DNA from 3 places in the Bradyrhizobium sp. Kon58 genome. Region 1 is predicted to be linked to each of the others. Evidence: predicted binding sites of a transcription regulator. Region 1 holds the regulator's gene; each other region holds the start of a gene.
What was found. Region 1 encodes PhoB, which activates phosphate uptake and scavenging genes when phosphate is short. Its sites were predicted from a motif close to TGTCATNNANCTGTCAT; they were not measured.

Region 2: the regulator PhoB is predicted to act here: its motif matches at 903-919, upstream of AC0L20_RS02160 (acetoacetate decarboxylase).
Region 3: the regulator PhoB is predicted to act here: its motif matches at 1,239-1,255, upstream of phnC (phosphonate ABC transporter ATP-binding protein).

What each region holds. Positions count from the first base shown of each region.
Region 1 is NZ_JBVVOT010000016.1:22,830-25,894, forward strand. It holds gene pstA (phosphate ABC transporter permease PstA) at 1-215, shown strand, start outside; gene pstB (phosphate ABC transporter ATP-binding protein PstB) at 212-1,033, shown strand; gene phoU (phosphate signaling complex protein PhoU) at 1,044-1,760, shown strand; gene phoB (phosphate regulon transcriptional regulator PhoB) at 1,783-2,490, shown strand; gene AC0L20_RS24130 (GcrA family cell cycle regulator) at 2,700-3,065, opposite strand, start outside.
Region 2 is NZ_JBVVOT010000001.1:421,653-424,717, reverse strand. It holds gene AC0L20_RS02165 (patatin-like phospholipase family protein) at 1-862, opposite strand, end outside; gene AC0L20_RS02160 (acetoacetate decarboxylase) at 1,093-1,875, shown strand; gene AC0L20_RS02155 (transporter) at 1,985-3,004, shown strand.
Region 3 is NZ_JBVVOT010000042.1:31,907-34,971, reverse strand. It holds gene phnD (phosphonate ABC transporter substrate-binding protein) at 1-244, opposite strand, end outside; gene phnC (phosphonate ABC transporter ATP-binding protein) at 308-1,117, opposite strand; gene AC0L20_RS36470 (transferase hexapeptide repeat family protein) at 1,301-1,972, shown strand; gene AC0L20_RS36465 (alpha-D-ribose 1-methylphosphonate 5-triphosphate diphosphatase) at 1,969-3,065, shown strand, end outside.

The DNA.
Region 1 (3,065 bases):
CGCCGCTGCTGTTCACCGCGCTGTCGAACCAGTTCTTCAGCCTCGGCCTGAACAAGACGATGGCGAACCTGCCTGTCACCATCAACAACTTCGTGCAGAGCCCCTATGCCTACTGGAAGCAGTTGGCCTGGAGCGGAGCGCTGCTCATCACCCTGACCGTTCTTGCCCTTAATATTGGCGCGCGCATCCTTGGCGCCGAGAGGACCGCAAAATGAGTGATCTTTCCGTATCGATGAGCGCGTCCGGTGGCCTGCCGCACGCGCCGGTGCTGCCGGAGGCGCCGCCCAAGGTGACCGTACGCAACCTGAACTTCTATTACGGCGAGCACCACGCGCTGAAGAACATCAACCTGACACTCGGCGCCAACCGTGTCACCGCGTTCATCGGCCCGTCGGGCTGCGGCAAGTCGACCCTGCTGCGCATCTTCAACCGGATGTACGACCTCTATCCCGGCCAGCGCGCCACCGGTCAGCTCATGCTCGACCAGACCAACATTCTCGACGGCAAGCTGGACCTCAATCTGCTGCGCGCCCGCGTCGGCATGGTGTTCCAGAAGCCGACGCCGTTCCCGATGACGATCTACGAGAACATCGCGTTCGGCATCCGTCTCTATGAGAAGATCTCGAAGTCCGAGATGGACGGCCGCGTCGAGAAGGCGCTGCGCGGCGGCGCGCTGTGGAACGAGGTCAAGGACAAGCTCAACGCCTCAGGCCTGTCGCTCTCCGGCGGCCAGCAGCAGCGCCTCTGCATCGCCCGCACCGTCGCGGTGCGGCCCGAGGTGATCCTGTTCGACGAACCCTGTTCGGCGCTCGACCCGATCTCGACCGCCAAGGTCGAGGAGCTGATCCAGGAGCTGTCCGAGGATTACACGATCGCGATCGTCACCCACAACATGCAGCAGGCGGCGCGCGTCTCCGACAAGACTGCCTTCATGTATCTCGGCGAGCTGATCGAGTTCGACGACACCAGCAAAATCTTCACGTCGCCGACCGACCGGCGCACGCAGGATTACATCACCGGCCGGTTCGGCTAGGAGACGCGACATGGGTTCTGAACATACCGCAAAGGCCTTCGACACCGACCTCCAGGAACTCACGCGCCTGGTCGCCGAGATGGGCGGCATCGCCGAGCGCATGATCGTCGAGTCCGTCGACGCATTGATCCGCCGCGACGTCCCCCTCGGCCAGCGTGTCGTCGCCATCGACACCGAGCTCGACGCGCTGCAGAAGCGCATCGAGGAGCGCGCGGTGCTCACCATCGCCCGCCGCCAGCCGATGGCGGTCGATCTGCGCGAGATCGTCGGCGCCATGCGCGTCGCGACCGATCTCGAGCGCATCGGCGACCTCGCCAAGAACATGGGCAAGCGCGTCGCGGCGCTGGAGACGGACTTCCATCCGCTCAAGCTGTTCCGCGGCCTCGAGCACATGACCGACCTCGTGCAACAGCAGGTCAAGTCGGTGCTGGACGCTTATGCCGCGCATGATTTGCCGGCGGCGATGGCAGTGTGGAAGGGTGACGAGGAAGTCGACGCCATCTGCACCTCGCTGTTCCGCGAGCTCCTGACCTACATGATGGAGGATCCGCGCAACATCTCGTTCTGTATTCATTTGATGTTCTGCGCCAAGAACATCGAGCGGATCGGCGACCACGCCACCAACATCGCCGAGACCGTGTTCTACATGATCGAGGGCCAGGCGATCACCGACAAGCGGCCGAAGGGCGACATGACGACCTTTGCCAACACGGTACCGAACACCTGAAGACTTAAGGAGCGACGACCCGATGGGCGCACGCATTATGGTGGTTGAGGACGAGGAAGCCCTGACCGAGCTTCTCCGCTACAACCTCGAAGGCGACGGCTATGACGTCGAGACGGTGATGCGCGGCGACGACGCCGATACCCGCCTCAAGGAGCACATCCCCGATCTGATCGTGCTCGACTGGATGCTGCCGGGCCTGTCAGGCATCGAATTGTGCCGGCGGCTTCGCACCCGTCCCGAGACCAAGCAGCTCCCGATCATCATGCTCACCGCGCGCGGCGAGGAGAGCGAGCGGGTGCGGGGTCTTGCGACCGGCGCCGACGATTACATCGTCAAGCCGTTCTCGGTGCCGGAGCTGCTGGCGCGCGTGAAAGGCCTGCTGCGGCGCGCAAGCCCCGAGCGGCTCGCCACCGTCCTTGCTTTTGGCGACATCGAGCTCGACCGCGACAAGCGCCGCGTGGCGCGCTCGGGCCGGCCGATCGATCTCGGTCCGACCGAATATCGCCTGCTGGAGTTCTTCCTGGAGCACCCGGGACGGGTGTTCTCGCGCGAGCAGCTGCTCGACAGCGTCTGGGGCCGCGACATCTATATCGACGAGCGTACCGTCGACGTGCATATCGGCCGCCTGCGTAAGTTGCTCAATCTCGGCCGCGAGCAGGACCCGATCCGCACCGTCCGCGGCGCCGGTTACGCGCTGGATGATCGGTTTGCGAAGGCGGAGCAGGTGTAGGTTTCTGCGGTTAGGTTACTAACTGCCGTGACATGTCCGATGTCGTCCCGGCGAAGGCCGGGACCCATAACCACAGGGCGCGGTTTGGCGAAGACTCGGAGTTACCCTTTCGCACAACAACTAAGTGCTCGGAGTATGGGTCCCGGCCTTCGCCGGGACGACACTGCATTTGTTGAGGCGCCGCGCGTGATGACTGATCGTGCGCTAGCTTACCGCGGACCCGGCTTCACCGGTGCGCGGCGCCGATCCGACGCCGGCTGGTACGCAACGCGCGAGTGCTGGGCGCAGTAGGGCAGGCCGGACAACGCCCGTCCACCGCAGAAGAAGAAGTCCGGGCTCGAGGGATCGCCGACCGGCCAATGGCAGGTCGCCTCGTTCAATTCCAGCAGCGACAGCCGCTGGCTCATCGGCACCACGTTGTCGTAGGTGACCGGATCCGGCTCAGCCTCGACCTCGAAGGCCTGCGCCAGCGCGGTGTTGCCGCGCGAGATCGGGCGGCTCACCCGCATCATGTGCTGCGCGGGGCGCGCCTTGCGCGGCCGGGGCGCTGCCGACGATGGGCTCTTGGCGCGGCC
Region 2 (3,065 bases), on a different contig from region 1:
CCTTGAGGTTGTGGGTTCGGCGGTAGACGTCGGTGTTGTGGCGGGTGCGCGAGGAATACATGATGTCCTTGTGGCGGGCCATCACGTCCTGGATCGAGCGCGGCAGCACGCCCCGCGCACTGAAGAGGTCGACCTGGAACACCAGGGAATTGAGCGCGTCCTCCTGGTCGAGCAGGTGCTGAAGCGGCGTGTTGGAAACGATGCCGCCGTCCCAGAAATGATCGGTGCCGATCCGTACCATCGGCAGTGCCGGGGGCAGGGCTCCGGAAGCCATGATGTGCTCCGGCTCGATCTCGTCATGGGAGTTGTCGAAATAGATGAAATTGCCGGAGAGCACGTTCACGGCGCCGACCGCGAAGCGAACCTTCTTCTCGTTGATGAGGTCGAAGTCGACCAGCTCGAGCAGGCTCTCCTTCAGCGGCATCGTGTCGTAATAGCTGGTGGCGGTCCGGGCTCCGACCGGGCTGAGCCAGGGATTGACTTGATGCGGGCTGAAGAAGCCCGGCTGGCCCATTGCCGACGTCATCCAGGCGCTGGTGAGATTGCGCCACTGGCGGAAGATGTCTCCGTCAGGCGTGTAGTGCCAGATCTTGCGGTTGGTGATGCGCTCCCAGAAGATGCGCAGCGCCTCAAGTCGCTTCTCCGGCTTGTTGCCGGCGATGATGGCGGAGTTGATCGCGCCGATCGAGACGCCGCAGACCCAGTCGGGCTCGATGCCGGCTTCGTGCAGTGCCTGGTAGACGCCGGCCTGGTAGGCGCCGAGCGCGCCGCCACCTTGCAGTACCAGCGCGACGCGGTCGCAGCGCTCGGGCCGCCAACCTCGTGAAGAAGGCTGATGTGTCTGATATGTGCGGGCGTCCATGGTCGGTGCTCCCTGTTTCGCCAAACGATTGCGTCCGGCGGTGACGGCGTAATGACAATTCCGGCGCCGATGCATCGCTTGCATGCGCCATGATCGCCTTGGGAATGGCTGCGGTCGTGCGGCTGACGGAAATCCTTCACATCGCAGTCAATGACGGCGGCTAGCAATCTGCATCGCCGCCTGACGCTGCCGGGCGGGCATCACATGAGCACCACGAGAGGAGACCGGCGATGCGCAGGGAAGATTTACTGAGACTTCCGTCGATGCCGGCGGCCGGGCCGAGCTATCCGGCCGGGCCCTATCGCTTCGTCAACCGCGAATTCCTCGTCATCACCTACGAGACCGATCCGGACCTGATCCGCGCCGGCCTGCCTGAGCCGCTGGAGCCGATCGACCAGCCGATTGTGCATTACGAGTGGATCCGGATGCCGGACTCTTCCGGCTTCGGCAGCTACACCGAATCCGGCCTCGTCATCCCCGCGCGCTTGCACGGCGAGGAGGTTAATTTTGTCTCGCAGATGTATCTGGACGACGATCCGCCGATCGCCGCCGGGCGCGAGATCTGGGGCTTCCCCAAGAAATACGCCCATCCCAAACTCGAGATCGTCAAGGACACGCTGACGGGCACGCTGGAATATGCCGGCCAGCTCGTCGCCATGGGCACGATGGGCTACAAGCACGAGAGCATGGCCGGCAATGGCGATCTGACCCGGGCGACACTGTCGAAGACGCAGATCAATCTGAAGATGATCCCCGGCGTCGACGGACGCCTTGAGATCTGCCAGCTGGTCGCGATCAACCTCATCGACATCGTGCCGAAGGGCTCCTGGATGGGGCCGGGCCGGCTGCATCTGGTGCCGCATGTCAACGCGCCCGTCGCCGATTTCCCGGTCCGCCGCTGCCTCGGCGCGCATCATTACATCGCCGACCTGACGCTGCCGTTCGGCCGCGTCGTGCACGACTACATCAGGGAAGCCGAGGCGGTGGCCGCGACCGGGCTGGCGGCCGAGTAGGGCGGCATCATCAAACTGTAACAATGCCGTAATTGAGTACCCGCGAGGGTCCGGAAGATGCCGTCAGCCATCTTCCGGAGCGGGGCTTTCGTTGACGGTGGGGTTGGTCATGGCTGAGCCGGCGAAGCTTGTCAGCGCGACATCGGATTTCGTGCCTGGCATTCCTGGCCTGGTGTGGGCGTTCCGCCTCCACAACGACGGCAGCGCCGAGGCGCTGCCGATCGACCAGCCGATCGAGTTCAGTCACGACGGCCGGCTCTGGCTGCATTTCAACCTCACGGACACGCGTTCACGGCCGTGGATCGCCGCGTCGCAGCTGCCGCCGCTCGCGCGCGAGCTCTTGCTGTCCAACGACACCTTCCAGCAGCTTCACGTCATCGACCACTGCGTCTACGGCGTGTTCTCCGACCTCGTGCGCGACATTGGCAGCGCGACGGAGGAGACCGCGTTCCTGCGCTTCGCCATGACCGAGCGGCTCCTGATCAGCGGCCGCCATCAGGCGCTGTGCTCGGCGGATGCGACACGCCGGGTGCTCGAAGGCGGCTACCGCGTCGACAATGTCGCCCATCTCCTCGAAAAGATCGTCGACGAGGTCGCCGACACGCTTGATAGGATGGCCGACAAGCTCGGCCAGGAGATCGACGAGATCGAGGAGCGGATTCTGGCCGACGACGTCAAGCCGGAGATGCGCCGTAATCTCGGCCGGCTGCGCCGGACCTGCGTCAGGCTGCATCGCCAGCTCACCGGCCTGCGTACGCTGTTCCATCGCCTCGACCAGAAGAACACCGACCACCTGTCGCCGGATTTGCGTATCCAGGCCGGCAAGCTGGCGCAGCGGCTGGACGGCCTCGACCACGACATCGTGGAGCTGCGCGAACGCAGCCGCCTGCTTGAGGAGGAGCTGCGTTTCAAGAACGAGGAGGAAAGCAACAACCACCTCCACACGCTCTCGATCGTGACCTCGCTGCTGCTGCCGCCGACGCTGATCACCGGCATTTTTGGTATGAACACGAAAGGCCTGCCGCTGACCGATGTCGAGAGCGGATTCTTCGTGGCGGCGCTGCTGATGGCCTCGTCGGTCGCTGCCGCCTATCTCTTCATGCGGCGCAGCGGTATTTTCAAGAAATAGCATATCGATCGTGAGTTCGCGTGATCCTCAATCTCCATTGCGACGCGCGGCTGCGATCGCA
Region 3 (3,065 bases), on a different contig from region 1:
CGGCACGCTGGCCTTCGATCACGGCCGCGTAGTCGTTGGCGATGCGCAGCGTGACCTTCACGCCCAATTCCTTGGAGAGATAGTTCATGAACGGCGCCCAGCGCTCGGTGACGCCCGAGGCGTTTTCCGCCGGAATGACCGCGAAGGTCAGTTCGGGATATTTGGCTTTCCAGTCCTCGGCGGAAGCTGAAGCCGTGAACGCGAGCGCGGCGGCGCCGGCAAGAATCAATCTGCGAGTAATCATGATAGCCTCTTCATTGGTTGAGGTCGGTTGACGCAAAACTGGTGAGTCCTGATGCGGCGCCGCTCAGGCGGCGGCCGCCGTTCCAAGCGCCGGAATGCCTTGTCGCACCGGTGCAGGCGTGCCGCCCATGACATCGGCGGCTTCGAGATCGTAGAGCTCGCGCGCAACGTGCTCGGTCAACTCGGCCGGCGCGCCGTCGAACACCACGCGCCCCTGCGCCATACCGATCAGGCGGTCGCAATAGCTGCGCGCCAGGTCGAGCGAATGCAGATTGCAGAGCACGGTGATGCCGAAATGCTTGTTGATGCGCAAAAGCGCATCCATCACGATCTTGGTGTTGCGGGGATCGAGCGAGGCGATCGGCTCGTCGGCGAGGATGATGTCGGGCTGCTGCACCAGCGCGCGGGCGATCGCGACGCGCTGCTGCTGGCCGCCGGAGAGCTGATCGGCGCGCTGGGCTGCGAGCGGGGCGATATCGAACTGTTCGAGCGCGGACATCGCCAGCGCCTTGTCCTGCTCGGGCCAGGTCTGCGACAACGAGCGCCAGGCCGGCATCGTCGCGAGCCGTCCCATCAGAACGTTGGTGAGAACATCGAGCCGGCCGACCAGATTGAACTGCTGAAAGATCATCGCCGAGCGCGCCCGCCACTGCCGCAGCTCCTTGCCGCGCAGCGCGGTGACGTCGAGGCCGTCGAACAGGATGCGGCCCTGCGAAGGGGTCGCGAGACGGTTGATGGTCCGCAGCAGGGTCGACTTGCCGGCTCCGGACCGTCCGATCACGCCGACGAAGCCGCCGGGAGAGACTTGAAACGAGGCATCGTCCACCGCGGCTTTCACGCCGAAGCGACACGTCAGACCATCAACCACCAGCATGCAGGGCTCCAGAGTAGCTGGGACCCACCGCTAACGCCGGCGCTTGACACTTGTGTGACACGGACGTTGCGGTGCGGCGATCCTACACACGTCATCCCCAGTTCATCCCCTGTCATCGTGTCGTCATGACATTGTCATCAAGCCACTCGAAGAGAAACGCCCGCCCTCTCGTTCGGATGCAACATGGCCGCCAAGACTCTTTCGGTCCAGCCGACCATCGATCCCTCGGCGAAGCTGCACGACACCAGGCTTGGGGCCTACACGGAGGTCGGCGCCCGCACGATGCTGCACGAGGTGACGATGGGCGATTACTCCTATGTCGTGAACGACGCCCAGATCACCTACACCACGATCGGAAAATTCTGCTCGATCGCGGCGATGACACGGATCAATCCGGGCAATCACCCGATGCACCGCGCCACGCAGGCGCACTTCACCTATCGCTCGAGCGCCTACTTCGAAGGCGAGAGCGACGACACGGAATTCTTCGACTGGCGGCGCCAGCATCACGTCCATATCGGCCATGACGTCTGGATCGGCCATGGCGCCATCGTGCTGCCGGGTCGCAACATCGGCACCGGCGCGGTGATCGCGGCCGGCGCCATCGTCACCAAGGACGTGCCGGCCTACACCATCGTCGCCGGCAATCCGGCGCGCATCGTGCGGCGGCGGTTCTCGGAAGACGTCGCCGGACGGCTCGCCAGCCTCGCCTGGTGGGATTGGGATCACGACAAATTGCGTGCAGCATTGCCCGATTTCCGCAAGCTCGGGATTGAAGATTTTCTCTCGACGTATGAAGCACGAGGAAGTTCTCTCAACAGTCCTCATGGCAGCAAATCAAGCGCGGTCGCGTGACAGACATTTTCCTTGAGGGCGGCCGGACCCTGATCGGCTCCGAGCTCGTCGAAACTTCTCTTGCCCTGTCCGGAACGGACATCGCAGAGATCGATGCGTCTCGCGGCCGGACGCGGCTTGCGATCGACGCGCGCAACCTGCTGGTCCTGCCGGGCATCGTCGATCTGCATGGCGATGCCTTTGAGCGGCAGATGATGCCGCGCGCCGGAGTCGATTTTCCGATCGACGTGGCGCTCGCCGATAGCGACCGCCAGGCCATCAGCAACGGCATCACGACTGTGTTTCACGCCACGACCTGTTCGTGGGAGCCGGGCCTGCGCAGCGCCGACAATGCGCGCGGCCTGATGGAGGCGATCGAACGGCTGCGCCCGCAATTCGCGGCCGACACCCGCTTTCATCTGCGCCACGAGACCTACAATCTCGATGCCGAAACCGAGATCAGCCAGTGGCTCGCTGAGGGCCGCGTCGACCTGTTCGCCTTCAACGACCACATGGACGGCACGGTGGGGGACATGGCCAAGCCCCGCAAGCGCACCGGCCTGTCGAGCGAAGATTTCGACCGGCTGGTCGGGCGTGTGCTCTCCCGCGCCGGTGAAGTGCCGGCTTCGGTGTCGCGGCTGGCCGCGACGGCCCGCGCCGCCGACGTGCGGATGCTCTCGCACGACGATGCGACGCCGGTGATGCGCGAGGGCTTTCGCGCCATGGGCGTGGCGATCGCAGAGTTTCCGATCAACGAGGAGACGGCGCGGGCGGCGGCAAGCCATGGTGACGCCATCGTCTACGGCGCGCCGAACGTCGTGCGCGGCGGCAGCCACACCGGCTGGACCAAGGCATCCGACATGATCGCCAAGGGGCTCTGCTCGGTGCTGGCCTCGGACTACTACTATCCCGCGCAGCTGCTCGCTGCGTTCCGCCTCGCCGCCGATGGCGTGCTGCCGCTGACGCAGGCCTGGAACCTGGTCTCCGCCGCGCCCGCGCGCGCGACCGGTCTTGCCGATCGCGGCGTGCTCGCGGAAGGCCGGCGCGCGGACATTCTGCTGGTCGACGACAACGTGCCGCTGCGGCCGCGGCTGATCGCCGTGATATCGGGCGG